DNA from 4 places in the Brevibacillus parabrevis genome. Region 1 is predicted to be linked to each of the others. Evidence: riboswitches for the same ligand, from Rfam matches in the RefSeq annotation. Region 1 holds a riboswitch; each other region holds the start of a gene.

Region 1 (7,908 bases):
CGTCTGCGGGCTGAAATAGGAGCAGAAGCCGTCGTAATCCACTACCGAATTATCTCCATCCCGGATGAGAATGGCGTCCACTTCATCGAGCGAATCGACAGCGTATCGTGCGGCGATGTTCGAAAAACCGGGGTCGCACCCGAGTCCCATGATTCCCAAAATACCTGCTTTCCGAAAACGGTCGTTCCAGGACAGTTGCTGTTGCAGCCATTGCGGGCCGCAAGACGCCGTATCAATATAATGAGTTCGTGTGTGAAGGCAAGCCTGCATCACCGCCAGGTTGTTTTCTGGCAAGCCGATGTGCAGCAAAAGGTCGATGTCGCCCAAAATGGATTGGACGCTGGACACGTCGCGGGCATCCACACATTTTACCTGGATTTCCACATTCGTCTCCCGGCGCAGCTCCTGGGCCAGTTCTTCTGCTGGGCCGATGGCTATATCGGCCAGGACAAGCTTGGTGACAAAACGGGATTTGATCAACTCGCACGCGCTTACTTGTCCGACTCCACCTACTCCTAAGATTGCGACTCGCATAGAGTCCTCCTCCCTGGTGACAAATCTGCTATCTTCGCATTCGAAACAGCCATTTTTGCAAAAATAACGAAATGGACGATGAACGGCGGACTCCCGCCAGGGCATCATCGATCGGCTCGCGGGGACGCAAGGAAAGCACCATGAGAAACCTCCTTTTTCGTTTTGATTGTTCACCAAACGATTGAAAAAGCAAGGTGAATAGTACATGTATATGAAGCATTCCTCACGTCCCATGCGCGACAGTGAATATCGAAGCGCAATTCTTTTTCGGGGATGGGACTTGTCTTTCCAGCAAACAGCTACGCCTCGGTTTTTCCTCTCTGCGGGTTGCGAAAAGTGTTGACCGCAAGCGGTTGTATCCACTTTCATGAAAAAGTCGAGGTGCACTCGTCAAGCAGAGTTGTCTTGATAATAAAGCGAATTTCTCTAATAATAACGGTGTAAACCAACGAAGCATTCCGCATCGTGAGTGTACGGAAGGATGGAAACACAAATGGAACCGATGAGCTTTGTTCTTTTTGGCGCGACAGGAGACTTGGCAAAACGCAAAATTTATCCGGCCTTGTTTAATTTATACGTAGATGACAAACTTCCCGGTAGCTTTTCTATTGTCGGTGTGGGCAGGCGAGCTTGGTCTGATCAGGAGTTTGTTCGCAGTGTGGAGCAGTCTATCCGGGAGTTTTCCCGACGAGATGCGATTGATCAGGCACAGCTTGAACGATTTTTGGCAGCCTTTTCTTATGCAGCTGTCGATGTGACGAAAGCAGAAGCTTACACGCCACTGCTGGAACGGGTCAAGCAGCGAGAGGACGAATGCAAGCTTCCGCAAAATCGGATGTTTTATTTGTCGGTTGCCCCTGAGTATTTCGAGGTGATTGCTGCCAATATCCAGACGAGCGGACTCGGCTCTGTTGCCGGCTGGAAGCGCCTGATCATCGAAAAGCCGTTCGGACGCGATCTGCAATCGGCGGAAGACTTGAATGAGAAGCTGGCCAAAGCGTTTTCCGAAGAAGAAATTTACCGGATCGACCATTATTTGGGCAAAGCGATGGTGCAAAATTTGGAGGCGTTGGAGTTTGCCAATCCCGTTTTCGCCGCTCTCTGGAACAATCGTCACATTGCAAACGTACAGATCACAGCGAGCGAAACGGTCGGGGTAGAAGAGCGGGCTGGTTTTTACGAACAGGCTGGGGCGCTGCGTGACATGTTGCAAAATCATATGCTGCAAATGCTGATGATGGTTGCCATGCACATCCCCAAGCGGATTACGGCGCAAGACATTCGCGCGCAGAAACGTAAAGTAATGGAAGCAGTGCGGCCTCTGGCGCTTGAAGAAGTGGCGAAAAACATCGTGCGGGGGCAGTATCGCGCAGGAAGCATGGGGGAAGTTCCGGTGGCAGGCTACCGGGAAGAGCCGGGAGTATCGCCGACCTCGATGACGGAGACGTATATCGCAGCCAGAGTCTGGATTGACGACCCGTTTTGGAGCGGAGTGCCCTTTTACATTCGCACAGGGAAACGGATGAAGGAAAAGTCGACGCGAATCGTCATTGAGTTCAAAAACCCGCTGGAGCAGCTGTATCGGGAGCAACAGGAAAAGACAGCGCCGAATTTGTTGATCATTCATGTGAATCCACAGGAAGGAATCGCTTTGCAGCTGAATAGTAAGAATCCGGCCAATAGCGGAAAGATTGAGCCTGTGACCGTTGATTTCAGTTCCGGGCAGAAGGACGTCCCAGAGGCTTATGAACGCCTCTTGTTCGATGCGCTGCGTGGAGACTCGACCTATTTTGCCCATTGGAATGAAGTGCGCCTGTCGTGGAAATGGGTAGAGCCAATCTTGACGGCTTTTGAGCGCAATCTCGTACCGCTTGTCTCGTATGAAGCGGGAACATACGGGCCGGATGCAGCGAAACAATTGCTGCAAGCGGAAGGATTTTCCTGGTGGTTGGATGAAGTAGAAGAGAGGGAGCCGGAGCCGATGCATCGGTAATGGCTGACTGTACACCTCGGCTTATGCGAGTGTCTTGCTCATTTCGGGTTGAGACTGGCTCAAGCCAGGGGTGAGTCAAGTGAAAAAGAAGGGGGAAGCGATTCATGCGTTTTGGCGTAATCGGCACCAACTGGATTACAGATGAGTTCATCCAGGCAGGTTTGACCGTCGAAGGCTTTTCTCTTCAGGCGGTCTATTCGCGGACGAGCGAACGCGCCCAGGAATTTGCTGAAAAATACCAAGCCCCTTTTGTATACACGGATATAAAAGAGATGGCATCGAGCGGAACCATCGATGCTATCTACATCGCAAGCCCCAATTGCTTTCATGCGGAACAGGCGATCCTGTGCATGGACATGGGGCTGCATGTGTTGTGCGAAAAGCCGTTTGCTTCTAACGCGGCAGAAGTCGAAGCCATGCTTGCGGCAGCGAAAAGAAATGATGTGCTGCTCATGGAAGCCGTCAAATCGACCCTCGTGCCCAATTTTTCTACAGTCCGGGATCATTTGCCCAAGCTCGGCACCATTCGCCGATATATCGCAAGCAACTGCCAGTATTCCTCGCGCTACGATGCCTACCGACAGGGCCAGGTTATGCGAGCTTTTGATCCTGCCTATTCCAACGGAGCGTTGCTGGACATCGGGATTTACTGTCTCTATCCTGCGATTGTGCTGTTTGGCAAGCCAGAACAGGTCAAGGCGGAAGGCGTTCTACTGCAATCAGGGGTAGATGGCGAGGGCAGCATGCTGTTGAAGTACGAAAATATGGATGCCGTCATCAGCTTTTCCAAGATCACGACTTCGTACCAGCCTGCGGAGATCCAGGGGGAGGACGCGACGATGGTGATCGATAAAATCAACCATCTCACGCGTATCGAGATTCGCTACCGCGACGGGAGGATCGAGGATGTGACCAGGCCCCAGACGCCCAAAACGATGCACTACGAGATCAGAGAGTTCATTCGCTTGGCTGAGGCAGGCTTGAGAGAGTCAGAGACAAATTCACATACAGCTTCCCGCTGGGCCATGGAGGTCATGGACGAAGCGCGAAGACAAATCGGTGTTGTGTACCCTGCTGATTTGCCGCGTTGAAGGAAGGGAACAGCTAAATCATAAAAAAGCAGGAAAACAAGGGGGGCGAAAACGCGATGAGAATGTTCGATGTGACGGCACCAATCTTTGAAGGCATGACGGTGTACAAGAACAAGCCGGAAAAGCAACCGAAAATACAGACGGTTACGAATGGGTACGTAACCGAGTCCAGAATCGATATGGATGTGCACTCTGGCACCCACGTAGATGCGCCGCTGCACATGGTGAACGATGGAGAGACATTTGAGAGCATCTCGCTGGAAAAACTGGTCGGGAACTGCCGGGTGCTTGACTTGACGCACGTTGAAGACCAGATTGGCCGGGCTGAGCTGGAAAAGTTTGATATCGCCCCGGGAGAGTTTCTCCTGTTTCAAACGAAAAATTCGCAAGACGACGCCTTTTCGTTTGAATTTGTTTATTTGGCGCACGATGGCGCTGCTTATTTGGCTGAAAAAGGCGTACGGGGAATTGGCACGGATGCTTTGGGGATTGAACGGAGCCAAGAGGGGCATCCGACGCATAAAACGCTGTTTGCCGCAGGTATCGTCGTGATCGAAGGGCTGCGTCTGCGCGATGTGCCACCGGGCCTCTACTTTATGGTGGCTGCTCCGCTGAAGCTTGTAGGAACAGATGCAGCTCCTGCGCGGGTGCTGCTGTTTGAAGGCTGGCAAGAAGGATAAATAGAGAGAAGCCGAGGAGGACATGAGCATGCTGATTCGCCCAAACCGGGAGGAGTACCAAGATTATTTTGCTACCTACGTCAGTCAAGTGCCAGAAGGTGATCTGCTGACGATTCTCGAACAACAGGCAGCACAGACAGGGGAGATGTTCGCCGGATTGACAGGGGAACAAATCGATTATCGCTACGCTCCGGGCAAATGGACGGTAAAAGAAGTGCTGGGCCATATCATCGATACCGAGCGAATCATGAGCTATCGCTTGCTGAGAATCGCCAGAGGGGATCAGACTGAGCTGGCGGGGTTCGATGAAAATACGTATGTAGCAGAAGGCTTCTATCAGGAGCGCAGTCTGACGGATTTGCTCGCAGAATACAACGCTGTGCGACAGTCGACGCTGGCCCAACTGCGGGGGATCGCTGCCGAGGCGTGGACGAGAACGGGCACAGCAAATGGCAATAAGCTGTCGGCACGCACATTGGCCTATATTATCGCCGGACACGAGGCGCACCACTGTAGAATTTTGCGGGAACGGTATTCGCTGTAAGCCGGGAGAAGCCCGCTGTTTCGCTTTCTGTGTGTCGCTTTTCGTTACTCGCTTTTCGTTACTCGCTTTTCGTTACTCGCTTTTCGTTACTCGCTTTTCGTTACTCGCTTTTCGTTACTCGCTTTTCGTTACTCGCTTTTCGTTACTCGCTTCCGTTACTCGTTTTGCGTTACTCGTTTTGCGTTGCTTGTTTTCTGCTGCTTGTTTTCCGTCGCTCATTTTCTGTTTCTCGTTTTTTGTTACTCGCTTTTCGTTTCTCGTTTTTCGCTTTCCAGCTGTCGCTGCGTGTTCCTCGCTATCTTTTCGCTGCCGCTCGCAACTTGCCCTCCCTATCTCGGCAATGGTAGGGTACAATAACAGTAGTGATTTTTCCAATTTCATATGTGGGAACAGGTTCCTTGAGGTATATCGCCGCAAGGATAATAGGGAAGCTCGGTGCAAATCCGACACGGTCCCGCCACTGTAAGAGGGGAGTTTTGCGCATACAGGCCACTTGTCCAGACTTGGATGGGGAAGGCAGCGCCAGACGATGATCCCAAAGTCAGGAGACCTGCCTGTTTCGACGACACTGATGGACCTACGGGAGATAGGGAGGTGTTAGAGGACTCGCCATGACAGCAGGGGGACGAATACGTTTCTCTTTGCTTGCGCATTTTCTAACGATCGTATCGGTCGTCGGAAAATGCTTTTTTTGTTTGGGGGATTGGTGTGGTCTGTCGAAGGGGGCAACTTGTCTCGGAATTGATGCGATTAATCGAGGCGCTGGAGTAGCTTCGCGATAGAAGCGGCTAAAATCGAAAGAGCTGAGCTGAAGCTGCCTCTCGCTTGCAGCGGTTCGTCGAATGGACCAGGGCGTCTCGCGGTTGATCTACCTGTCAAAGAGGCTACGATGACTCGCGATTAAATTCAACTTGACTAGATCTTGTACGAATGTGAGGGATCGCAAGCTTGCGAACCGGAGCCTTTTTAAGGATATCGTTGCCAGATTGTCGCCGTGAAAAAGGAGGGAGTGGCGTGGTTCAGCTTTTCATATGTCCATGGTGCGGCTATGTTGAAGAAAAAGAGGTGCCGGAGGAAAGCGAAGCAGGAATCGTTACGTGCGCTTGCTGCAACACGGCGGAGGTGGAAAGTGTGTTTGCGCGTGGAAACGGCTGCTTTGCTGAGGGAGTTGCCGTCCGTTCTTCCTGCTTGCGAGTCTTGTCAGCAAACAAAAAGAATTGTGTTGACGAATGCATTGGAATTTCTTAGAATAGGCTCAATAGCAAATCATAGTTCTTATCCAGAGAGGTGGAGGGTCTGGCCCGATGAAGCCCGGCAACCGTTGCTTTTGCGACAAGGTGCCAATTCCTGCGGGACGTTTCGTCTCGATAGATAAGAAGCGGGTGCCTCGTAGCAGTCAAGACGAACCTTCTTCTTAGCGGAGAAGGTTTTTTATGTATGAAAAAGTGGGAACGAGGCAAACATTTGCCCAATTTCAAAGACAAGAGAGAACTGACATCTAGCAAAGAACAAAAATTCATAGTTTTCTTTATCTAGAGAGGTGGAGGGACTGGCCCGATGAAGCCCGGCAACCGTTACGCAGTTTGTGACAAGGTGCCAATTCCTGCAGGACGAAAATCGTTCTGGGAGATAAGGAGAAGGACCTTGATGCCAAACCTTCTTCTTAGCAAGAAGGTTTTTCTTATTTTTCCAAAACATGACATGAGGTGGTAATAATGAGCGCAGGTGTAATCAAAGTAGGATTGCTGGGATTGGGAACAGTAGGGGGCGGCGTCATCAAAACGATTCGCTCGCAACAGGAGAAGCTGGCGCAGCGGTTGGGCAAACGGATCGAGATTGTCAAAGCATTGGTTCGCGATTCGGAAAAAGAACGGGCGGTTCAGGTTGATCCTGCGCTTTTGACTACCGATTTTGAGGATGTGCTAAAAAGCGATGTGGACATTGTCGTGGAGGTAATGGGCGGTGTCGAGCCTACGTATGATTACGTGCGTGCCCTGATTGAAAAAGGCTGCCATGTGGTAACGGCGAACAAAGAGCTGCTCGCCAAACGCGGCCCTGAGCTTGTCGATCTGGCTAACCAGCATCAGGTGCATCTGGCTTATGAAGCGAGCGTGGCTGGCGGGATTCCGATTTTGAGCGTGCTGCGGCAGTTTTTGCGCACAAATGACATCCAAGGAGTTCGCGGTATTCTCAACGGGACGACGAACTTCATCTTGACGAAAATGGAGGCGGAACAGCTCTCTTATCAGGAAGTGCTGAAGCAGGCGCAGGAGCTGGGCTATGCGGAAGCTGATCCGCGTTCGGATGTGGAAGGTTTCGATGCCATGTACAAATTGTACATTCTTGCGCAGCTTGTGTACGGGGAGTCGTTGCCGCTTGCGGATGTCGTGCGTAAAGGAATCGCCGATTTGTCTGCCGGACACATCCGGATCGCAAGTGAGCTGGGTTACCGGATCAAGCTGATTGCCCAGGCACAAAAAGCCGAGCAAGGCATCCGCCTCTCGGTTCAGCCGACTGTGCTGCCCATTGCCCATCCGTTGGCGCAAATCCAGGATGCGTTCAATGCGGTGCAGCTCTCCGGGAACATCGTGGGCGACCTGTTGTTTACGGGCCGGGGTGCAGGCGAACTGCCGACCGCAAGCGCTGTCGTTGAAGATTTGGCTTACTTGTTGACCCAGCCATTTACGCCGCATCCTGTTTGGACAGAAAAAAATGCCGCGGCTCAGTTGGAGCAAGGGCAAGACGAACGGGTGCTGTGTTATTTGGAAGGCTCGTGTATCGCCGCCACACCTGATCGCGTGCTGCATTTCTTGCGGGAGGCTGGCGTGAACGTGACGAAATTGAAGGTGCAATTCGACTTGGGCGGTGTGCTGCGCGCGGGCTTGATCGTTACAGGTATTCGCGCAGAGCATGAGCAAGTGCTGAAAAGTGACTTCGGACTTTCCGTGCGCTGCTTCCCGCTGATCGAATCGGCATAGCTCGCAGTCTGTCTAGATCAGCGCTGATCCTTTCTACTTGCTTTTTTTATCCGAGAGCTGTTGATCGGTATCTGAAGGCCCGTTTTTC
Region 2 (7,908 bases), 110 kb from region 1:
AAGCATTCGGAATGAATTTTGCCATTTCAACGTGCCCACCTACTTTGCGGTATGTACTTTTGCTATCTTACCGCACGCTGCAAGCATGGTTCAACCAGGTTGTGCTCACTCCCGCGGACCGCTTACCTTTTGCCGCGGGCGATTGGGTGGCTGATTGTGATTGACCGATTGCTTGAAGCCTTCCAAAATTTTCAGGACGGAAGCGAAAAACGGCGAGCCGAACACCGCGACGATGCCCCACAGCCACGTTCCCACCTGCCACGGGTCTTCGACATACGCCGTCTGTGCGCCCGTCAAGATCAGGGCAGGGTCCAGACCGAGCATGCCAAAAATGACGCCTGCCGCCAAAACAGAGATGAGCAGGTTGAAAAATCGCTTGTAATTCATCAGCCGCGCCGCATGGTTTTGATCCTCCCAGCAATCTTCCTTCGGCTCATAGTCCGTCGACAAGAACGGAATAATCGATTTGAACGCTTCCGTCACACCTGCCGCCGCACTGGAAACAGCCGTCACATACACAAAAAAGGCGATGGATGAGTCCAACGTGACCATATGCGCTCCCTCCTTTTTACATGTGTATGAAGGCAGCGGGACAACCTTGCAAAAAATAGCGGGAGCTTGTTTTCTGAATCGTCTTTTTACGGTAACATGGAGAAGAATGGAAATGGATGAAAGGTGGTTTTGTCATGCAGGATTACTCATTTGTATGGAATCAGTATGATATGATTCGCGGCATGTTTCTTGAAGGCTTGTCCAAAACATCCGAGCAAGAGGCAGAGATTGTTCCGGCAGGATTCAAAAACAACATTCACTGGAATATCGGCCACATCTTGCTCACGCAGGATTACTTGCTGTTCGGACCAGCCGAAATGAAATGTCCTCCGTCGTATGCCGCTTTGTTCAGCCCCGGCACAAAGCCCGCAGACTGGCAAGGCGATGTGCCATCCATCGAGGAGCTGGCGGCACAATTGAAGGAGCAGCACGCCCGGGTAAAAGAACAGTTGCAAACGAAACTGAATGACCCGCTGCCCAAACCGTTCCAGTTGGGTGACAAAGGTGTCATGAACACGTATGGCGAGATGATGGTCTTCACCCTGTTCCATGAGGGCATGCACATCGGCACCATTTCCGCTTTGCGCAAAGCAATCGCCCATTCCAACGCTTAACTTTTTGACTCATTCGCCAACAAAGCAAAACGCGGAACCATTCCCACGGTTTTTCGCGTTTTTTTATGGCCCTCTTACCAAGCAAAAATGAAACCGCCCCCAGATTGGGAGCGGTTCTTTGTCGAGCCCGATTGCTTATGGGGTTTTACCGGTTATTTCTCTTTGGCACTTCAACCTCCCTGAAGAGATTAGGTTACCCAAGAACTCGGCTTATTTCCATTCGACTTTCGTCGATTGCTAATTCATGATTATCCACGGATCTTCGCCTCCTGCAAGGCATTTCGCCGTTTGCTACATGAATCTGACGGGCTCGACAACTATAGTATGGTCCGCAAAACGATTTTCATACACGCTTTTTACAACAAATCGGCCGCGAGTTGTGCAAGCACGCTCCGCTCGCCTTTTTCCAGGCGGATATGCCCGGCCAGCTTCTGGTCTTTGAATACTTCCACTACATAAGTCAGACCGTTGTTGCTTTCGTCCAAATACGGATGGTCGATCTGCTCCGGGTCGCCCATCAAAACGATTTTCGAGCCGTCGCCTACCCTGGTCAAAATCGTTTTTACCTCGTGCTTGGTCAGGTTTTGCGCTTCGTCAATAATGATAAACTGTCCCGGAATGGAGCGGCCGCGAATGTAGGTCAACGCTTCTACTTGCAAGCTGCCCATTCCCGCCAAAATTTTGTCGAGATCGCCTGGGCGCTTTGTGTTGAATAAATATTCCAAATTATCATAAATCGGTTGCATCCACGGCCGCAATTTCTCTTCTTTCTCGCCGGGCAAATAACCGATGTCTTTTCCTAAAGGAACGATAGGTCTTGCTACCAACAGCTTTTTGTACTTTTGCTGATCTTCAATCTGCAGCAGCCCCGCAGCCAAAGCCAGCAACGTCTTGCCTGTTCCCGCCTTCCCCGTCATGGTCACGAGCGGAATATCATCTCGCAGCAACAGCTCTGTCGCCATTCTTTGCTGCACATTTCGGGCCCGGATGCCCCAAATCGGATCGTCATCTGATACAAGCATTTCCAAAGTTTTGCCGTCAGGGTCTACTTTTCCAATCGCGGAAATGGACGGGTTGCACTCGTCCTTCAATACGAGAAACTGGTGCGGATAAAAGCGATAGCGAGGGAAACAGGTAGCCAGATGAAGCTTGCGCGTCGCGTAGTAAGACTTGATGATCTCCGAGGCTACCATCATCTTTTGATAGCCGGTGTAGATGCTGGAAAATTCACCTACGACGCGATCCGAAAGAAAATCTTCCGCTGAAATGTTCAAGGCATCTGCCTTCACACGCATGAGCGCATCCTTGCTCACCAAAATGACGGGTCTGGGCTGTGGGGATTGGTTCTCCTCCTCCTGCAAATTGAGTGCGACCGCCAAAATGCGGTTGTCGTTCGTCATTTCCGTAAATTGCTTTTGCAACTGATGGAGCGAAGAATGGTTCAGCTCCACCCGAAAGAGCCCGCCTGTCTCCAGGGTAATGCCTTTGTGCAAATGACCCAGCTCACGAAAACTGTCAAAGAGCCGCGATACGTACCGTGCGTTGCGGCCAATTTCATCCATGTACCGCTTTTTGGAATCGATTTCTTCCAACACCACTGCGGGTATGACAATTTCGTTGTCAGCGAAAGAGAACATCGCCCGTGGATCTTGCAGGAGTACGTTGGTGTCCAGTACGTAGATTTTCTTCAAAATCTCGCCTCCTATTACCCTTCTTATATACGGTATGCAATTTTTGGAGGGATGCTCAATTGTGGCGACGTGATGTACTACAGTCTATGTTCGGTCGAACAGAGATAGACGACCCTTGGCAGAATGAAATGGGGCGGAGGGGAACAAAATACAGGTAACCTGCCCTCCTGATCGGAGGCACTACGGGGAAAGGGAGTATGCGTGTGAAACGGATCATCATTGGTTGCCTGGGTGCGAGCCTTGTTTTGTCAGGGTGCATGGCGGGCAACAAAGCGAACCAGGCTGCGCCACAACCCAACCAACAGCAAGCGCCCCATACCCAGCGCGTTCAGCAAACGGCACCGGAACCAGCTTACAACCAATCTTCGCAGGCGACCGCCGACCGTCTCGTCCAGTTGGCTACTCGCGTGAAAAAAGTCAATGGCGCCACAGCCGTGGTTATTGGCAAATACGCCGTCGTCGGGATCGATGTAGACGCCCAATTGGATCGGCCGGAAGTCGGCGTCATCAAGTACACCGTGGCAGAAGCGCTGAAAGAAGACCCGCAGGGGGCCAATGCCGTCGTAACAGCCGACCCGGACATCGTTCAGCGGCTGAAAGAAATGGCGGCAGACATTCGCAGAGGCCACCCGATCTCCGGCTTCGCAGAGGAATTGGCCGACATCGTCGGACGGATCATTCCGCAACTGCCGCGAGATGTCAGAAGGCGCGAAGAAACACCGGCGCAGGAAAATCAGCAACAACAGATCAACAACGATGGGCGTACCCCGCAAGGAAAAATCAACGTAAATCGCACTGGCACTCCATAAGAAAAAGAGGCATAGCCCCCGGTTCGTTACACCCGGGAGTATGCCTCTTTTTTGCTTGGAATCGCGGATGGCAAAGGCGGCAGTGCTTCCAAAGCCTGTTTCAAGTCTGCCAGCAAATCGTCCGCGTCTTCCAGACCTGCGGACAACCGGATCAAACCGTCTGTAATGCCGCGAGCTTGCCGCTCCTCTGCTGGCATCGCCGCATGCGACATCATGACCGGATACGAGAGAATCGTCTCCACCGCGCCAAGACTGACCGCTACAATCGGCAGCTTTACGCGGTCAAACAACGCTTTTGCCCGCTCGCGGCTCCCGACGTCAAAAGACAATACGGCGCCGTGGCCGCTCGCCTGTTTTTGCTGAACGAGATGTCCCGGATGCTCAGCCAAGCCTGTATAGTAGACGCGGCTCACTTCGGGGTGGCAAGAAAGCCATTCCGCCAAAACTCCGGCAGACTTCGTGCTGACATCCAGACGCGCTTTGAGCGTCTTCAGCCCTCTCATGACCAGCCAGCAATCCTGAACGCCGAGAACGGCTCCCATGCCGTTTTGGATGAGGTACAGCTGTTCGCCGAGCGCTTCATCGCGGGTTACCGCCAGACCTGCAACAACGTCGCTGTGGCCGCCGATAAACTTGGTTGCACTGTGGATGACGATATCCGCCCCCAGCTCCAATGGCCGCTGATAGTACGGCGTCAGGAACGTATTGTCCACGATGACGAGCAGGTCATGCTCTTTCGCAATGGCGGAAACGGCAGCGATATCGGTCACTTTCAACGTCGGATTGGACGGAGTTTCCAGATAGACCCCTCTGGTAGCCGGAGTGATCGCCGCGCGCACCGCTTCCGTTTGTGTCGCATCCACAAACGTGACAGAGATTCCCATTCTCGACAGCACTCTCGTCAGAAAACGGAAAGTGCCGCCGTACACATCTTCCGCGACCACGATATGATCGCCCGCCGAAAAGAGCATGAACACACTGGAAATGGCCGCCATGCCGGAAGAAAAGGCGAACCCGCGCGCTCCGCCTTCGAGTGCGGCGATCGCTTCTTCCAGCGCATGTCTCGTCGGGTTCCCCGAGCGGGCGTAATCGTATGTGCCCGGCTGATCGATATCAAACTGATGAAAAGTGGAAGCCTGGTAAATCGGAACCGACGACGCACCTGTAAACGGATCGATGCCTGTGGAGCCATGCAAAACTTTTGTCGCGAAATTCATCGAACAGCCCCCCCAACGACGAGACTTGCATCCAGCGCTTGAAACAAATCAGCGATCAAATCATCCGGATGTTCAATCCCCACCGAAAGCCTCAGCAATCGATCGCACACGCCGACATACGCCCGCACTTCCTCGGGGATGTCTGCGTGAGTCTGTGTCGCCGGGTACGTACACAACGACTCTACCCCGCCAAGACTTTCCGCAAAGGAGACGACGCGCAAATTTTGCAGAAACAAGCCCACCTGCTCCTGGGAGCGTACCCGGAACGAAACCATGCCGCTGTATCCGCTCGCCTGGCTCGCCTGAATCTCATGCCCGGGATGCTCTTCCAGTCCGGGATAAAACACTTCGGCAACGGCTGGATGTTCTTTCAGCTTTTTCGCTACCGCGAGCGCATTCGACTGGTGTCTGTCCATGCGCAGCGCCAACGTTTTCATGCCGCGCACCAGAAGCCAGCTATCCTGCGGCCCCAGCACGGCGCCGATCGAATTGTGCAAAAACCGGATTTTTTCCGACAACTCCTCGCCCTTTGTAACGATCAACCCTGCCAGCACATCGTTGTGTCCGCCCAAATACTTCGTTGCGCTGTGCAAAATCACATCAGCCCCAAGCTCTAGCGGGCGTTGACAATACGGAGTCATGAACGTGTTGTCTACAATCGTCAGAAGCCCGTGTTGCTTGGCCAGGCTGGTTATTTCACGAATATTTGTAATCTGCATGAGCGGATTGGTCGGCGTCTCGACGAAAATCGCTTTCGTCTCTGCGCGCAGCGCCTTTTTCACCGCTTCCAGATCGCGCAAATCTACGTAAGTAAAAGCAAGCCCGTAACGGGAAAGCACTTGTTCAAACAAGCGATACGTCCCGCCGTACAAATCGAGCGATACGATGAGGTGATCGCCTTGGGAAAACAACCCCATTACCGTATGGACTGCCGCCATCCCGGACGCGCAGGCAAAGCCGGCATCGCCTCCCTCTGCCTCAGCGATTGTCTCTTCCAAAACAGAACGGGTAGGATTCGCCGTCCGCGTATAGTCAAAACCTGTGCTCTGTCCCAGCGCCGGATGGCGATAAGCGGTAGCGTAGTAGACGGGGAAGCTCACCGCACCCGTTTTCTCATCTTTGCCTACGCCTGCCTGAATCAATTTTGTTTCCAGTCTCATACCGTAATTCTCTCCCTCCAATGATGTCGAGGGGCATGAAAAAAGCCCCCTTTCCTCTGAAAGAAGGCTTTGTTTACGTCGCCGTAAGCAAGACCTTCTCATCTTTCAGAGTTAAAAAACTCTGCAGGAATTAGCACCATTATCTCCCCGTATGAACGAACATACAGGTGATTGGTTGCCGGGCATCATCGGGCCAGTCCCTCCGCCTCTCTGGATAAGAAGTTTGCTATTCAATTTGAATGACCTAATACTAAAGGATAGCGCTGTTTCTTGTCAACAAGATTTTCCACAAGAGTGTGACAACCGCGCCTACGCTTTTTTCAAGGCGTCCATGACCTGATTGTCCAGCTTCGCTGCGGCATTTTTGTCGTATGTCTTTTCGTACTGAGGCTCTACGGATATGCGCGAACCGTAAAACATCACGTCTCTGACAGAGTCAATCGCAATCTCCGCCATCGCAAGCTTCAGGGGAACCCCTTCCAGCCGTTCTGCCTTCAGCTCGGCGCGCCCGTTGATCGCAAAAGAAGAGCCTGCCCCGATCAAATGCAGCACGACCTGCGGTTCTTTGGCGATATTGGCGAGAATGCGGGAGCGGCTGTCTACAGCAAAACGGATGAGTCCGCTGTTCACAGCAAAAGTCCAGGACAAGGAACTGACGGATGGCGCACCTGTCTCGTGATCGACTGTGGCCAACGTCACAAAGCGCTCTTTTTGCAGGAGCGCGAACAGTTCTTCCGATAAGGTTTGGGATACGGTTTCAGCCATTCGGATGCCTCCTCGTATACTTTTGTACGTCTATTGTACCCCTCCCGCAAGCCGGAGGCAAACCTTTCCTCCCCGCCTTGATTCTGGTCGGCTTTTTCCCTAAACTGGTAGAAAACAATGCTTCCAGGAACAAGGAGGTTGAAACAAGTGGCTCCTACGCCTACAGATCGGCTCATGCACAAAATAGATCAAGTCCTCCACGAGCTTCAGGAAGTGCGGAAAATGAACGAGCGCATGGATAAGATCGCCATGTTTTTGGAGGATATCCGGCTTGCTGATGTCATCCAAAATTACACAGCCCCGCGCAAGCTGCTCTGGATCAATTTCCTCGCAGGTCTTGCCCGGGGTCTTGGTTTGACGATTGGGACTGCTATCGTTCTCGCACTGCTCGGTTCGCTACTGACACAATTTCTCTCGATCCCGATCCTCGGCGACTACATCCGCGAACTGGTCGATTACGTCCAGACTTACAAACAGCCGTAACAGCAGCTACTTGTCTTTCTTTTTGTCACGATCGTCGTCATCTTCGTCACGATCGCGGTCATCGTCGTCCCGATCGTCATCGTCCCATTTGCCATCGTGTTTCTTCCAGAAGCCGTACGCTTTGCCATTCGGATGCTTGTGCTTTTTCTCATCCTCATCATGCTCAGGCGGCGCGACGATGACCTTCGTGCTCAGGACGATGTCTGCTTGCTTGACCAGCTTGTCTTTTACATACAGTTCAAGCTGAATCGCTTTGGCCGTGTACGAGCGATCTTTGTACGTCAATTCCAGCGTGTACTCGCCCTTGTCATTGGGCTTGATCTCTTTTTTCTTGCCGTCTGGTTTAATCGCGAAAAGCTTCGCCTTTTGCTTTTTGTCCCAGCCCTTGACGGTACCTTTCAGTTCGATCTGCTTTTTCTTTATGTCGTGCACAGCTGTGCCCGCAATGCTGTAGTCTACTGCCGGATTGTTGTCCGGTGTCTTTTTCGGCTCAATCGCAATCGAGTCCTCGTCCACCTTTTTCCCGGCCTCATACACTTCGATCACAGCCTTGCTGCTCTTGGCATCCGTCGTCGGATTCTCGAAAGTCACACTGAAGCTGTCGACGTTATCGAGCA
Region 3 (7,908 bases), 1.9 Mb from region 1:
GTTCTGCGGTGGCGACGGCGCGGGAATCACACGCGGCTTGGCGCAGGCGGGAGCGGCAGGCGTCTGGATGGCGCGCAGCATGGTCAAACGGATGAGCTAACCGTCCATATAATTGGGGAATAATGAGAAGGGCTTCTACCTGAAACAGCGATGTTTAGGTAGAAGTCTTTTTTGTGAAAAAGTATGTTTAGTTTTAACGTAATAGTATGAGTTCCTAATTTGTAGAGATACTTCCTCAATGACAATGCATCGTACAACAATATGAACGCTCAAGATATTTCGGGCTGTTAAATACATAAGTGAATGTTAAGTTATCAACATTTTTAAGTGCTTGATTATCACTTTTAAAAAATCGAAAGTGAAACTTATGTAGTGATTGTTGAGGATGGAGGATCGTTTTTGTGACTTTTTAAAGTTTACATACATATCTAGTTTTAAAAGGAAATAAATGCATTAATGAAAAATAAATATGGAATAAATTTACTAATTATGGTAACGTGTATTTTGTCGATCAATTTAAGAAGGAGAAAGATGATGAAGAAATTAATAGGAGTAGTAAGTAGCTTTATCTTTACTATGATTCTTTGCGGTAATTGTTATGCTGATTCCTCTGAAAATTTAGAAATAAAACCAATCATTTCGTCTGAAAGTCAAATTAAACTGGATTGGAATGAAGTTGGAGAAAGCTATCAAGTATTCTCGAATGGGAACTTAATTTATGAGGGGGAAAATTCGGGTTTTAAACATGATAATCTGGTTGATTCAATGCCATATTATTACGTTATAAAAGCTTTAGATGCAGAAGGTAAGGTTATAGATCAGGTAAATGTAAAGACTATGACAAGGCCCAAGGAAAAGAACGAATTACTGTCTGGGCTTTCAAAAAGCACATTAGAAAAAGTAAAGCAAAATCCTTTAACTGACTTACAAGTTGATACAATTACAAACAATAAGATGGTAGTAATAGATTGGCCAGATATTGATGGTGTAGAGAATTATAAGGTTTATCGGGATGAAAAATTCTTGCAAGAAACTACAGATAGTCGAGTTGTCGACGAAGAGGTTAAAGCGGGTGAGCAATATACTTATAAAATCGTTGGCGCGAGACCAATGAGCGATGCATTGAAACGAGATAAGATTCAGGAAATGAAGAATAGTGGTATAGATGCAGCTAGCATGAATAAACAGGACAATTTTTATCAGACAATGACAATAATTAGAGAAGTGGATTTAAGTGAAGAGCAGTTTATTGCTGAACCAGTTCCAGCCCCCAAGAAATGGCAATTGAGATATAGAACATTCATTCCAGAGAACTTTGTACCTAATCCTTGGCCAGACTCTACTTACGCATATTTTGGTGGAGATGGAAGCGATAGGGGATTTGATGCTGAGGATAGGCGCTATCGAACGCATACTGAAGTAAGAGTTTGCATATTTTGTTCAAGCAATGGAACCGGAGCAACAGTCGGCGTTACAAATATTGATGTTCACCCTACTAAGGGTTATGACGCAAATCACAACTTGGTGAATACAGCCACTGCTAGTGATAAAAATATCAAATTCAAGTATGAACCTATCGTCGATCAAAAGAATGGTAAGGTAGAATTTATTTTTGAACATGCTGCACCAAACGGTCTAGTGCCTGGACCGGATATTGATTACTATTATCGGGGTAAATTTTGGGGCGCTGGTGGATATACAATCGATGGCGGAAATGATCTGGCTCCTAGCCATGAATTTTTTATTATACAACCAGGTAACAACCAATGGGTACTTAAATATGGAACTGCTCATAAAGATTTCAATATGCTGTTTCCTCCATTAGACAGTTTCTTTAATATTGGGAAATAAATGAAATTGGAGATGGGTCAGTGAGCTGCGCTGTCTCCTTTTACGTCAAAAATATGGAGAAGGATGCCATGCTGTCAAAGTACAGTGTTGTCTTGCTTGCCACGCCGATTTCTATTTTGCTGTATATCATTTTAAATTTTAATAAACCTGTATTGTACTTTGTTATTTATGGCTTTGTTGTAGCTACAGTCTTTTTAACAGTGTCATTACCCGTGTCTTTATTAGCGGATACTATTATTAGTCAATTAGTACATGCACGATGGATCGCAGGTGCTTTCTTACAAGTAATGATTACCTTTCTTGTTCTAACCCCCCTCTTGTTTATCCCCCTATTTTTGCTTTTTATAAACCAGAGCAATGATTTAAACTTCGTCTCATTTATCTCATATTCAAGCGTGCTCTGGAAACCTGCGCTTATTAATTCACTGCTATATTGGTTTGTAGACATGGTAGTTCAGTTTGTGCAAAATAAAAACGTCTCAAAAAAATGACTTTGTCGAATGGAATTGTTGTCGACAAAGTCATTTTCTGTGGATAATGAATCTCGGTTCAATTTATGCAATCGTATTCAAGTTTTCCGTCATCTTTTTCAGCACCCGATTAAAGACAGCCAACTCGCTCTCATCCAAATCGCGCAGGGCGACGTCTTCCAGATCGCGGGCAGCTTGCAGCCACTCGGGGAAGCGCTCGATAGCGGCTGGCGAGAGCGAGACGTACCGTTCGCGCTTGTCGTCACCCTCGGAGCGGATGATCCAGCCCATTTCCTCCAGCCGGGTCAATGTCCGCGTAATGGTAGGGGCCTCCACGTTCAAGTAATTGCTCAACTGCACCTGCGTCAGCGAGCTGCGGTAGTGCAGGCAGAGAATGATGCTCCATTGCGAGCTATATAATCCCATGGGCGACATGATTCCATTCAAGGTTTTACTGAAAACTCTGGCAGTTTGGCCGATCTTGTGACCGTAGTGTTGCATGAATATCAGACCTCCAGAAAAAACTGGTTCGATACGATGCGCTTGATTGCTTAAGTAAATATGTACAAATAAAATAGTAGCAGGTAATGACATATAAGTAAATGTTTATTCGAATGTAAAAAAGGCATTCTTCCGAACAAAAAACAAAGCTGATGACAGTCGTTCCCCGTCGCTCAGCTTTGTGCACACACGATTTTGCGTTCAGTTGTTCACTACTTTTAACTGGCGGACAAAATGCCGAGCGGGCCAGATTCGTCTATAATCGACTGCAAGTCGTAGACGGAGATCGGGAACATCGGAAACCCGACGTAATAAGGCGTGATTTCATACAATTGGAAATAAATAACAAGCGATTTGTCTGCGAGATAGAAGTCCTGATCTGGCTTGATTGTGGTAAAATTACCTAAAGTAGGAATATCGCGCTCTTTGATTTGTCGCTTGATGTTTTCCGACAGGACCGTGACGTAGTCGCTGCCTGGCTTGAACAGATCGCGCAAGGTGTAGAGCTTGCCTGTCTGGGTATTGGCTGTTACAGAGCCGAGAAAAGTCATTCCGTGAGCCATTTGCGGGGTGTACGCGTAGTTGCTGAGTGTCACGCTGAAAATGCCGCGTTCATTCGTCTTGATTTCAAAGCTGCCTTGCATCTGTGTATTTCCCGGCACCTGCACTCGTTGCTGCTCGTGGATCAAGCCTTGCACCGTTTGCAAAATGGCCCGGTTGATGTCTTTTTCCGCCTGCTGGTTGGCCAGCCCTGCCAGCTGCGGGTAGTAAATCGTGGTGTTCGGACGGTTGATGGTCCGCGTCAGCACAGTGGCTGGCAACAGATTGAGTTGTTCTTCCACAGTTCCAGTTCCTTTCCAAATAGCTTAAAATAAGGGGAGATGATAGTAGCCTATTCTCCAATCGTTTTGGCTGTTCTCACTTTTTTCACAAATTAGTCAATCTGCACGCGATATAATGGTTAAAGAATCCGATACATAAGTAACAGGAAAAGGGGGGCACTTATGATTCAATTGGTTCGTAACACCTTGACGGACAAAGAAGGCTTTATGATTTTTATCCTATGGAACCACCTGTGGATGGCGGGACTGATTGCTTATCAGGTCGATGCAAACTTCTGGAAAGTGACGTCCCTCGGATTGCTGGTCACCCTCATTGTGTCACCGTTTTACTTCATCAAAAGGGACAGTCATGTCATTCGTTACCTGGTAGCGATTGGACTCATGTTTTACGCGATCTCATTCGATCACTTTACTACCTATCCAGAGGTAACTTTTCTCGCATTCATTGTCATGGGATTTTTGGCAGCCTACCTCGACTGGAAGCTGGTAGTGTCGGCGGGAATCGCGCAGATTGTTGTGACTCTGGTCGGCTTTTATACAGGCTCCTACGAAATTTTTAGCGGCGACTTCACGGAACTGAATCTGGTGCTGCGGATTGTAGCGATCCTCATGATGATGGGGGCTGTAACGTACCTCTGTCTGGCTGGACAAGCTTCTCTCAGCAAGGCGAATATCGCCCGACAGGAAGCAGAGGAAAAAGAACGCCGTCTGGGAGAAATGCTCGTACATATTCAACAGATGACGGGGCAGATTGACCGCACGACAGAGCATGTGCACGAGCATGCCGAAGGAACGAAACGCAATACGGACGAGATGATGATTGCGTTTCGCGAAGTTGCGACTGGCATGGAATCGCAGGCCAATTCGACTGTGAAGATCGAAGAAGAGGTGCAGTCGATCGACCAGGAGATCGTGGCGGTAACGACGCAGACGAATGCGATGAAGAGCGAGTCCGATCAAAACAACCAGCGCCTGAAAGACAGCGTGGGCATGATGAACGAGCTTTCACAGCAAATGGAACAGATCGTGTCTGCGGTCAATGTGGCTGCTGCGACGATTCACCAGCTCAATCGCCAGGCGAACCGGGTAGAAGAAATCGTGGGAGCGATCAACCAGATTGCTACGCAAACAAATCTTTTGGCGCTCAACGCCGCCATCGAGTCAGCGCGGGCTGGCGAGCATGGACGCGGTTTCGCTGTAGTAGCTGACGAAGTGCGCAAGCTGGCTGAGCAAAGCGCGACCGCTACCCAGGAGATTACGGAAATTCTCAAATCGCTCCATCAGGAGAGCGAGAACGCTGTGCAGCAAATCAGCAACGGAGAGGCGTCTGTAGCCAAAGGACAGGAGCTGGCTGTAAAAACGGTGGCTTCGATCGAGGCAGTGCGCTCCGGCATGGTGGCATTCCTGCAAGCGGCCGAGCATGTCGGTTCCAGCATGAACCGGGTCAAAATGCGTTCAGGCGAAGTGGCGATGGAGATGTCGACGATTACGGCCGTCACCGAACAATCGGTTGCCAACCTGGAAGAGCTTTTTGCCACCGCAGAAAATCAGCATCAAAAGGTGCGGGAAATTACCGAAGAGCTGGGTGAGCTTAGCAACCTGTCGCATCGACTCCAGCAAACCTTTCAAACGAAATAAACAAACTGGCGGAAACAATCTGAAAAAACAATTGCTTTTTCAGAGCGTTCTGCTAGAATAAGTTCATTGTAACTCAATAGATGATCTACCTTATCGAGAGCGGCGGAGGGACTGGCCCTATGAAGCCCGGCAACCACTGGACATGCGAGACATGTACAGAAAGGTGCCAATTCCTGCAAAACCTGTACCGGGGTTTTGACAGATGAGGAAGAGGACGGCTTCGGACGCAAACTCTTCCTTCGGGAAGAGTTTTTTTTCGTTAGAAGGGGAGGATGGACAGAGGGAGAATAACGAACAATAAAATAATTTTAATGTGAAATATTCGTGTTTGGTATTGATCTTTTTGTCGAAAAACCGTACATTATGGTTAGGATAGAGAAAACGGAGAACGTTCAGATAGGGGAGAAAGACACCATGAAGAAGTTGTTGTTGGCATTGACTACTTTTGCTGTTTTGGCTGCGGGTTGTTCAGCAGGCGGGAATGCACCTGCCGGGAACGCATCGACGGATAAGCCGAAAGAGCAAGCCGCAGGACAAGAAGGTGCAGCGAAGAAACGCGTTGCCTTGATTTTGCCTGAAAAAATCGGCGTGAACCCATTCTTCCAGCAAATGGACGAGGGCGCGAAAAAAGCAGGACAAGAATTTGGCGCGGAAGTAAAAAGCATCGAGTCGACTGACCATGGTGCGATCGAAGAGAACTTGCGCGTAGCCGTAGCGGAAAACTACGACCTGATCATCACTTCTTCTTTTGAAGCAGAAGACGCACTGAAAAAAGTAGCCGCAGAAAACCCTGATCGCAACTTCGCGATTATTGATACAGTAGTCGATTTGCCAAATGTGCGCAGCGTTACTTTCCGCGAGCAGGAAGCAGCTTACCTGATGGGGGTGGCGGCAGGTCTTGCCACGAAAACAAACAAAGTCGGCATGGTTGTCGCAATGGACATTCCGCTTCTGAAAAAATGGACAGGCGGATTCCAGGAAGGCTTGAAATCGACCAATCCGAATGCAGAATTTCTGGTAAACTACGTGGGCAGCTTCACTGACCCGGCAAAAGCGAAAGAGCTGGCTCTGCTGCAAGCATCCAAAGGCGCTGACTTCATCAACGGAGCAGCTGCGGTAGGCGATCTCGGCGTATTCGAAGCCGCGAAGGAAAAAGGCTTCTTTACAGCAGGACAAGACGTTGACCGCACGACGATTGACCCTGAGCACATCGTATTGTCCCAACTGAAAGGGACAGACGCAGCAGCGTATGAAACTGTGAAATCGTTTGTGGAAGGTTCTTTCAAACCAGGTGTCGTCAACTACGGATTGAAAGAAAAAGGCGTAGGCGTAACGTATGTGACTCACGAAAGCAAAACACCGCTGAACGCTTTCATCGGCCAGGAAGTTGTGGACAAAGTAAAAGCGATCAGTGAAGAGATCATTGCTGGTACCCGCAAAGTGCCGGATTCGTTCTAAAAGCTAGTGCACAGAGCTTGATTGTGACCGACTACGGCTGTGTAGTCGGTCTTCCTTATATGCGAAAGGAAAGCGTAAAGAAGGGGGAGCAAGGATGACCTATCGTTTGGAAATGCGCGCCATGACCAAGAAATACGGAGATTTTATTGCAAACGACAAGGTCTCGTTCTCGCTTGCTGCCGGAGAAGTGCACGCGATCGTCGGTGAGAACGGAGCGGGCAAGACGACGTTGATGAGGATGTTGTACGGCATGGAGCAGCCTACGTCCGGCGATATCGTGCTAAACGGCAAGCCGGTCGCTTTTCGCGGGCCGCAGGACGCCATCGGCAACGGAATCGGGATGGTGCACCAGCACTTCATGCTGTTCGGCGAGTTCAGCGTGGCAGAAAACATCGTGATTGGCTACGAACCGCAGCAGGCCGGGTTTTTCCGCCGCCATGACGCTGTGCAAAAGGTGCGCGAGCTAAGCGAAAAGTTCCGTATTCCGATTGATCCACAGGCAAAAGTGTCCAATTGCTCGGTGGGAGAACAGCAGCGGGTCGAGATTTTGAAAGTGCTGTACCAGGGCGCAGACATCATCGTGCTGGACGAACCGACCGCTGTGTTGACTCCGCTGGAGGTTCGCGACTTGCTGCAAACGATTCGCAATCTGGCGGAGAGCGGGAAAAGCGTGATTTTGATTACGCACAAGCTCCAAGAAGTAATGGAGGTAGCGGACCGCATCACGGTGCTGCGCGGCGGCAAGGTGACGGGTACGGTTGCGCGTGAGCAGACAAATGTGGACGATTTGGCCCGGTTGATGGTCGGCCGCGAGCTGCAAGAGCTGAGTGAGCGCGTCGCTTTGGAGCAGGGACCGCTTTTGCAGGTGGAAAATTTGTCGGTGCGCGAAAAGCAGACGTTGCTCGACCGGGTCAGCTTTACCGTCCATCACGGCGAGATCGTGGGAATTGCCGGAGTTTCTGGCAACGGACAGTCCGAGTTGCTGCAAGCCGTGAGCGGTTTGCGGGCGGCACAGGAGGGAACAGTGCGGCTGGGCGGCAAGGACGTCACCAACAAATCTGTGGCGACAATCCGGGAAGCGGGTCTGGCCCATATTCCCGAGGATCGTTATATGTGGGGAACCGCCAAGCTGGAAAGTGTCGAAGAGA
Region 4 (7,908 bases), 1.2 Mb from region 1:
CATGGCTGTTCAAGGTCGCTTACCACGCTTTTATCGATTGGCACCGCAAGCAAAAGCGCCGCCCGGTCGACTACATGGAAAAGATGCCGGAACGACCGGACGCATCCGCGAGCGACCCGGCGGAACTGTTGGTCGCTCAGGAATTGTGGAAAGAGGCATATGCGCATCTGGAGCAATTGCCGCCCAAGCAACGACAGGTCATTTTGCTGTCAGCCATGCAATTTTCCTACGCGGAAATGGCAGAGGTGTTGGAGATCGAACTGGCGGACGTCAAACGCTCGCTGTTTCGCGGTCGGCAAAAGATGCGGAAGCTGTGGAAGGAGGAAGGGCCATGACGCACCAAAACGGTCATGATCGCGAGCAAAAGCTGCTCGCTTATTTGAGAGGGGAACTGACAGGGGAAGAAGCAAAGCGGCTTGGCGAGGAGCTGGCAGCCGATGAGGCATGCGCAGAGCGGCTGGAGCGGCTTTTGCTGGGCGAAGAAGGAGAGCAGCAACCACGGGAACTCGACGCGCTGGACGAGGGCGGGCACAGCCAGCTTTCCGAAGCGAAGCAGAGGGCGATTGTCCGGCGGGGAAAATGGAAAAATCGCTTGCTCAGTTCCGTGTACGCTTTTGCCATCCCGTTTGTAATTGGCGTGGTATTTCTGGGCGTCAACGGATGGGTAGGGTCGTCGATGCACGATGATCTGCACCGGGTAGCGAAGGACATGGTCAATTTTACGCAGCCGGGTGTCAGCGTGGGCAGCAGCGGCGCGCAGGTGGGACTGCTGTACGGCAGCATCCAGATGGAGCTTCGCGAGCGAGTAGGGGCGGACATCAAAAACGCAGGCCGCTTTGAAAGCACCAACGTGTTGTGGAACGTCAACGCCAAGCCGCAATGGACCAACGGAGTGAGGGAGCAAAAGCTGTTTTTCCGCTATCCGCTTCAAAGCGGGCAAAAACCGGACGCAGACGAACTGGCGCATTGGCGCACGCCAGCCTGGACGACTTTGGAGAAGCTCCCCGAAGGAACCGTTGCCCAGTTGGCTGTCTCTTTTGCTGATTTTTTGACGTACGAGCAGTATTATGAGCGAATCTCCCGCTACATCAGCTCCGCCAACCAGGATACGGTCTGGTTGGCAGTGGACACCGGAGTGGAAGCCAGGCACGAAGACCAAAAAGACGGCTACCTGCTCTTGGGGCCGGGAGAAGCATGGGGATTTGCGGAGCACGAGCTGAATTACGGAGCGGCTCCGATTCAGGTCAACGGAGAAGGAAGCCGACGGATGGCAGCCTTTTTGGGGGAAATGGCCTACCTTGTCGAGCAAAAAAGCCTCGCGCGCGACATGGGACAATATTTGGTCTCGCGAAGCGATCCGCAAGTCGAGGAGCGCTATCGCTACTTGCAGGAAAAAGGCGTTCGCCTCTACGGAGCAGTCCTGACCGGACCGACGAAGGAACTGCTCAAACTCAAGGATGAGAAGTCGATTACCGCTGCCTTTGTCGGCCAAATTGACTGGTGGAACTGGGATCGCCCGGCTGCTTCCGGCACTCAGCACGTCTGGTAGGAGAGAAGCGCGGTTTGCGAAAAAAGGGTGTTGACATCGTGGAACGGCAGGTTGTATGATTCAAACTAAATCAAAACCGCATACGTTTGGATACCTTATCCAGAGAAGGTGGAGGGACTGGCCCGATGATACCCGGCAACCGACACGACGCTATTTCAACGCGAGCAGCGGCTGAAACAAAAAGCGACGTGCACGGTGCTAATTCCTGCAGAAACAAAAGTGGTCTGGAAGATAAGGGGGACATGACACGTTTATTATACGTGGCGACAGCGACCTCTTTTCTTCGGGAAAGAGGTCTTTTTTGTGCGTTTGGACACGGATTCCTGACCATTTTGTCATTCCGTTCGAGATAGAGAAAAAAACGATTTGTGAGGGGAGTAATCAATCATGGCATACCGCGCATTGACTGAGCAGGAAGCAGTAGAGTACGTAAAAGGCTTGCCGGGTCTGTTTACAGAAGGAGCAGAGCTGACCAGCCGCGAAATCGGTGACGGGAATCTGAACCTCGTGTTCGATATCCAGGAGCCGGCTACCGGAAAAAAAGTCATCGTGAAGCAAGCGTTGCCGTTTGCGAGAGTCGTGGGAGAATCATGGCCGCTGACGATTGACCGTGCCCGCATCGAGAGTGAAGCGCTCCGCATCCAGCACAAATACGTGCCTGACCTGGTGCCGGAAGTATACCACTTCGATCAGGAGCTGGCGCTGACGGTGATGGAGAACGTAGGCGACCACGTCATCATGCGCAAAGGCTTGATTGAGGGCAAGCGCTACCCGCTTTTTCCGAAGCAGATCGGACGTTTTCTCGCGCAAACCTTGTTCTACACATCCGATTTGGGGGCGCATCCGTACGACAAAAAAGCGCTAGTCGGAACATTCATAAATCCGGAATTATGCAAAATCACAGAAGATCTCGTCTTTACCGACCCGTATGAAAATGCGCCGACCAACGACTTTAACCCGCTGATCCGCAAAGAAGTAGAGGCCATCTGGAACAACAAGCCGCTCAAGCTGGAAATCGCCAAGCTGAAATTCGATTTCCTGACTCGCGCAGAAGCACTTTTGCACGGCGATTTGCACACAGGCAGCATCTTCATCACCGAGAGCAGCCTGAAAGCGATCGACCCCGAATTTGCCTACTACGGGCCGATCGGTTTTGACATCGGTGCCGTTATCGCCAACCTGCTGCTCAACTACGCCGGTCAGCACGGCTTGCAAAATGACCAAGGAGAACGCGACTCCTACCGCGAATACTTACTGGAAACGGTTGAAGATGTCTGGAACGAATTTGTTTCCCAGTTTGTCCAGCTCTGGCACAAGCAGGCTAAAGAACGCAGCGCTCATGTCGAGGGCTTGTGGCAAAGCTACGTGAAACGACTGATTCAGGATACGGCAGGCTATGCCGGATGCAAAATTTTGCGCCGTGTGATCGGCCTGGCAGGAGTGGCTGATCTGAATGCCATCGCAGACGCCGAAAAACGCGCCGAAGCAGAACGACTGGCGCTGGCGATCGGGGAAGCGCTGATTCTCGGACGCAACGACATTGAGGAATCGACAGACATCACGGACATCGTCCGCAACGTAACCGCACGCTACTATCAGGAGGCAACGACAGTATGACAACCAGTACACAAACAACGCCAGTCAAGTGGGAAGACGACGTACTCGTTTTGCTTGATCAGACGCGTTTGCCAGTAGAAACGATTTATTTGCAGCTGACGACCGCCGAACAAGTATGGGGCTCGATTCGCCGCCTGGAAGTGCGCGGAGCACCGGCAATCGGCATGGCCGCCGCCTACGGACTGTATTTGGGAATCCGCGGCAGCGAAGCGCAAACGTATGAACAGTTTTGGCAAGAGCTGAACAGCCAGGCAGACTATTTGGGAACGTCCCGGCCAACTGCTGTGAATCTGTTCTGGGCGCTTGACCGGATCAAAGCACGCGTGCAACAAAACTCCGCCTTGCCCGTTGACGAGCTGAAAAAAGCTGTGCTCGACGAAGCACTGGCGATTCAAAAAGAAGACGCAGAAGTATGTCGCACGATCGGCGAACATTTGCTGACGCTGTTGCAAGACGGCATGGGCGTGCTTACACACTGTAATCCGGGTGCGCTGGCTACTGCTGCATACGGTACGGCTACCGCTCCTTTCTATTTGGCAAAAGAACGCGGGTGGGATTTGAAAGTATACGCCGACGAGACGCGCCCCGTATTGCAAGGCGCTCGCCTGACCGCCTATGAATTGCAGCAGGCTGGGATTGACGTCACCTTGATTTGCGACAACATGGCAGCTATGGTCATGTCGCAAGGCAAAGTGCAGGCCGTTGTCGTGGGAACAGACCGTGTAGCGGCCAACGGCGACGTCGCCAACAAAATCGGCACGTATGGAGTAGCCGTTTTGGCAAAAGCGCATGGCATTCCTTTCTATGTAGCGGCGCCGCTGTCCTCTGTCGATCTGGCGACGGCGACAGGTGCGGAAATTCCGATTGAGGAACGTCCGGCAGAAGAGATCACACACGGCTTGGGCAAACAGGTAGCACCGGATGATATCAAGGTGTACAATCCGGCGTTTGACGTGACGCCAGCCCAGTACATTACCGCAATTGTGACAGAGACGGGCATTTTCAAGCCGGAAGAGATCGCGAAAAGCAAACAATAGTCCGTCGTATCAGGAGCGTCTGCCTTTTTATGGCGGGCGCTTTTTTTCAGGAATAGATCGTCTGATTCTTGCTAAATTATGGAACCAGCCGCATAATCGAGCGTAAGAAGTTGCTTGCCCGTTGAAAGCGAATGAGAAGGAGGAGCGGTTATCATGAGAACGATCCCGATTTCCGAAGAAGCATTTCTCAAACAGTTGGAGTTGTCGGATGCCAGCGAAATGTTTTGGCTCACCGATACGAACCGATCCTACCTCAAAGAGTGGCTGCCTTGGCTGAATTACACGAAGTGCGAGGATGACACGAGCTATTTCATCCAAAGAACGATTCAACAGTATGACGACAATCAAGGGATTCACTACGGAATCTGGTATAACGGACGGATGGCCGGGACTCTCGGTGTGCACAATCTGGACTGGATCAACAAGAAGACATCACTGGGCTATTGGCTTGGCGCCGGCTTTCAGGGCAAGGGGCTGATGACCAAAGCAGTGGCGGCGTATATGGATCACCTTGTTTTCGGTTCATGGAACTTGGAGAAAATCACGATTCAGGCGGCGACAGGCAATACGAAAAGCAGAGCGATCCCCGAGAGACTCGGCTTTCAACTGGAGGGAATCCTGCGGCGCAATGAGTTTTTGTATGACCATTTTGTCGACCATGCCGTGTACAGCATGTTGAAGGAAGAATGGCAGGAAAGAGCCAGACAAAAAAGGTAGATTGACAAAGAAAATTCAGTCAATTACGATGAAGGAAGCAAAAAGGGGCTGCGCGATTCGCACGCCCTTTTTTGCTCGATAAAAAGAGGTGATTAGCTTGAAGACACTCAAGGAGCTATCCTGGTTTTTTCGTGCCCACTGGAAGCGGTACACGATCGGCATAGCCTTTTTGTTTTTCATCGACATTTTGATGCTCTGGCCGCCGCGGCTGATCGGCGAGACTGTCGACGCGATGCGCAACAGCTCTTTGACTGCCCAAGACTTGACGCGGACAGTCACGATTTTGCTCGCGCTTGGGGTCGGGCTGTACGCGATGCGCTTTGCCTGGAGGTATTTGCTGAACGGCGGCGCGTTGATTTTGGAGCGAACTTTGCGAGAGCGGCTTTTCGGGCATTTGACCCGGATGACGCCGTCTTTTTACCATCGCAAGCGCAGCGGTGATTTGATGGCTGTGGCAACCAACGACATTCCCGCCATCGAGCAGACGGCGAGTACCGGAGTGCTCACGCTGGTCGATTCGTTGTTCATGACGCTTTTGACGCTCGGAGTCATGGTGACCGCGATCGACTGGAAGCTGACGCTCGCAGCTTTGATCCCGATGCCTTTTCTGGCCTGGTCGACTGCCTATTACGGCCGCTTGCTGCATGAGCGCTTTTACTTGGCGCAGGAAGCGTTCGGCGAGATGAACGATCACGTCCAGCAGTCGATTTCCGGCGTGCGGGTACTGCGGGCGTTTGTGCAGGAAAAGGAAGATATTGAAGCCTACAGAAGAGTCAGCGAGAAAACGCTGGAGCGAAACGTCAGCGTGTCGCGGATCGACGCCCTGTTCGAGCCGACAATTGCCATCATTATAGGTTTCAGCTTTTTGATCGGGCTTGGCTATGGAACATATCTCGTCTTTACGAGCGCGATTTCTTTGGGGGATCTGGTCGCCTTCAACCTGTACCTCGGGCTGTTGATCTGGCCGATGTTCGCTTTTGGCTGGCTAGTCAATGTGTTGCAGCGTGGCGGCGCGTCCCACAAGCGTCTGTCCGAGCTGCTTGTGGAGCAGCCCGATGTGCACGAGGTTGACCATCCGATTGCGGCAGAGACACCCCATACAGTAGAAGCTCGCCACTTTTCGTTCGCCTACCCGGGCAGTGACAAGCTGGCGCTGTCCGACATTACGTTTTCTTTGGGCGAAGGGGAGACGCTGGGCATTGTCGGCCGGACAGGGAGCGGGAAATCGACCTTGTGCCGCGCTCTTTTGCACCAGTATGAAATGAAAAGTCAGACGCTGTTCGTCGGAGGCGTGCCGATTGAGGAGCTGTCTTTTGATACGCTGCGGCAAAAGATCGCGTATGTGCCCCAGGAGCACTTGCTGTTCTCCCGCACGATTGCGGAAAACGTCTCGTTCGGCAAGCCGGGTGCGAGCGAGGCGGAAGTGCTGCACGCGATGCGGCTGGCGGAAATGGAGAGCGACCTGATGCAATTCCGCGAAGGATTGAAAACGATGGTCGGAGAAAAAGGCGTGACGCTCTCCGGGGGACAAAAGCAACGAATCTCGATTGCCCGCGCCCTGCTGCTCGATGCGGGCATCCTCGTCTTGGACGATTCCTTGTCGGCGGTTGACGCACGCACGGAGGAGGCGATTTTGCGCCATCTGCGCCAGGAGCGTGCCAACAAGACGACGATTATTACGGCGCATCGCCTGTCTGCCGTCCAGCATGCCGAACTGATTCTCGTGCTCGATGCGGGGCGAATTGTCGAGCGGGGAACACATGCCGAGCTGATGCAGCAAAACGGCTGGTACGCCGAGCAGTATCGCAGGCAGCAGATGGAGCAAGACGTTGCTGGATAAATCGGCATAGAGGGAGGGAGAGCGTTTCGTGAGTAAAGAAAAAAGCTGGAAGCGGCTGGTTGAATTTGCCCGGCCGTTTCAGAAACAAATATGGGGAGCGCTGTTCCTGCTTTTACTTGGAACCAGCGCGGAGCTGGCAGGCCCTTTTCTCGCCAAGGTGATGATCGACAATCACATTTTGGCGATCCAGAAGCCGTGGTATCAGCTGGAAGAACGGCCGCAAGCGTCAGCCGAAAAAGCGGTCGCCATCCAGGATCGGTATTATATGCGCGAAGATGCGCTCCAGGAGGCGGGGTTGACTCCGGAAAGCGTCCGAGGCGCAGAAATGACCGTGCTTTCCGAAGGAGCTACGTACTATTTAATGGAGGGCAAGCTCAGTGAGAATGCCCAAAATACGGAAAAGAAGTTTGCGCCAGTCGAGCCGGAAAATGGCCGGGAGCGCTTCGCGGTAACGACGGAAGCTGCTGACGGAACGGAAACGACGTTGACGGGCATCAAGCTGACAGCCGACGAAGTGCTGGCGCTGTATCAAAACGACGTGCAGCCGATCATCTGGCTGTCAGTCGGGTACGGGGCGCTGATTTTGCTGTCGGCGTGCTTCAACTACATCCAGATTTTGTGGTTGCAGACGACCGCCCAGCGCATCATTCAGCGCATGCGGATGAAGCTGTTCGTTCATTTGCAAAAGCTCCCGGTGTCCTTTTTTGACAAGACACCTGTCGGCTCGCTCGTCTCCCGCGTCAGCAACGATACCGAAGCGATCCGCGAGCTTTACGTGAGTGTGCTGGCTACTTTTGTCCAGAACGGCATTTATTTGGTCGGGATTTTGATCGCGCTGTTCGTGCTCCAGCCGCAGCTCGCTTTGTTTTGCTGTTTGACGGTTCCGCTGCTCGTCGCTTTGATTTATGTATACCAAAAATACAGCTCGCGCTACTATGCGGTGATTCGGGCGAAGCTGGGCGACATGAATGCCACTATTAATGAAATGATTCAAAACATGACGATTGTCCAGGCGTTTCGCCGCGAAAAAGGCGTGCAGGAAGAGTTCGCGCAGGTGAATGAGAGCTACTTCAAGATGCGGATGAAGGAGATCAACCTGGAATCTCTTTTGCTGCGGCCTGCCGTCGACTTGATCTGGAAAATCGCCC

The links. Region 1 has a riboswitch for S-adenosylmethionine ahead of IRJ17_RS15185 (homoserine dehydrogenase). Riboswitches for the same ligand answer to the same signal wherever they lie in the genome.
Region 2: linked by a shared signal. The riboswitch ahead of IRJ17_RS14625 (aminotransferase class I/II-fold pyridoxal phosphate-dependent enzyme) and the one ahead of IRJ17_RS15185 (homoserine dehydrogenase) in region 1 are both predicted to bind S-adenosylmethionine.
Region 3: linked by a shared signal. The riboswitch ahead of IRJ17_RS06165 (BMP family lipoprotein) and the one ahead of IRJ17_RS15185 (homoserine dehydrogenase) in region 1 are both predicted to bind S-adenosylmethionine.
Region 4: linked by a shared signal. The riboswitch ahead of mtnK (S-methyl-5-thioribose kinase) and the one ahead of IRJ17_RS15185 (homoserine dehydrogenase) in region 1 are both predicted to bind S-adenosylmethionine.

The regions. Positions count from the first base shown of each region.
Region 1 is NZ_CP064090.1:3,170,800-3,178,707, forward strand. It holds gene IRJ17_RS15160 (saccharopine dehydrogenase family protein) at 1-534, opposite strand, end outside; gene zwf (glucose-6-phosphate dehydrogenase) at 1,028-2,527, shown strand; gene IRJ17_RS15170 (Gfo/Idh/MocA family protein) at 2,632-3,618, shown strand; gene IRJ17_RS15175 (cyclase family protein) at 3,675-4,298, shown strand; gene IRJ17_RS15180 (DinB family protein) at 4,327-4,842, shown strand; cobalamin riboswitch at 5,217-5,414, shown strand; SAM riboswitch class I at 6,115-6,220, shown strand; SAM riboswitch class I at 6,368-6,478, shown strand; gene IRJ17_RS15185 (homoserine dehydrogenase) at 6,558-7,820, shown strand; gene IRJ17_RS15190 (hypothetical protein) at 7,854-7,908, opposite strand, start outside.
Region 2 is NZ_CP064090.1:3,057,313-3,065,220, reverse strand. It holds gene IRJ17_RS14655 (hypothetical protein) at 1-39, opposite strand, end outside; gene IRJ17_RS14650 (hypothetical protein) at 106-552, opposite strand; gene IRJ17_RS14645 (DinB family protein) at 687-1,166, shown strand; gene IRJ17_RS14640 (PhoH family protein) at 1,523-2,857, opposite strand; gene IRJ17_RS14635 (YhcN/YlaJ family sporulation lipoprotein) at 3,055-3,666, shown strand; gene IRJ17_RS14630 (trans-sulfuration enzyme family protein) at 3,693-4,883, opposite strand; gene IRJ17_RS14625 (aminotransferase class I/II-fold pyridoxal phosphate-dependent enzyme) at 4,880-6,043, opposite strand; SAM riboswitch class I at 6,139-6,264, opposite strand; gene IRJ17_RS14620 (pyridoxamine 5'-phosphate oxidase family protein) at 6,353-6,808, opposite strand; gene IRJ17_RS14615 (DUF5665 domain-containing protein) at 6,983-7,291, shown strand; gene IRJ17_RS14610 (hypothetical protein) at 7,298-7,908, opposite strand, start outside.
Region 3 is NZ_CP064090.1:1,280,304-1,288,211, forward strand. It holds gene IRJ17_RS06135 (NAD(P)/FAD-dependent oxidoreductase) at 1-100, shown strand, start outside; gene IRJ17_RS06140 (fibronectin type III domain-containing protein) at 535-1,851, shown strand; gene IRJ17_RS06145 (hypothetical protein) at 1,920-2,342, shown strand; gene IRJ17_RS06150 (MarR family winged helix-turn-helix transcriptional regulator) at 2,406-2,822, opposite strand; gene IRJ17_RS06155 (DUF3298 and DUF4163 domain-containing protein) at 3,041-3,664, opposite strand; gene IRJ17_RS06160 (methyl-accepting chemotaxis protein) at 3,827-5,302, shown strand; SAM riboswitch class I at 5,390-5,511, shown strand; gene IRJ17_RS06165 (BMP family lipoprotein) at 5,717-6,760, shown strand; gene IRJ17_RS06170 (ABC transporter ATP-binding protein) at 6,855-7,908, shown strand, end outside.
Region 4 is NZ_CP064090.1:1,962,280-1,970,187, forward strand. It holds gene IRJ17_RS09315 (sigma-70 family RNA polymerase sigma factor) at 1-335, shown strand, start outside; gene IRJ17_RS09320 (anti-sigma factor) at 332-1,549, shown strand; SAM riboswitch class I at 1,642-1,787, shown strand; gene mtnK (S-methyl-5-thioribose kinase) at 1,937-3,166, shown strand; gene mtnA (S-methyl-5-thioribose-1-phosphate isomerase) at 3,163-4,203, shown strand; gene IRJ17_RS09335 (GNAT family N-acetyltransferase) at 4,357-4,920, shown strand; gene IRJ17_RS09340 (ABC transporter ATP-binding protein) at 5,018-6,760, shown strand; gene IRJ17_RS09345 (ABC transporter ATP-binding protein) at 6,789-7,908, shown strand, end outside.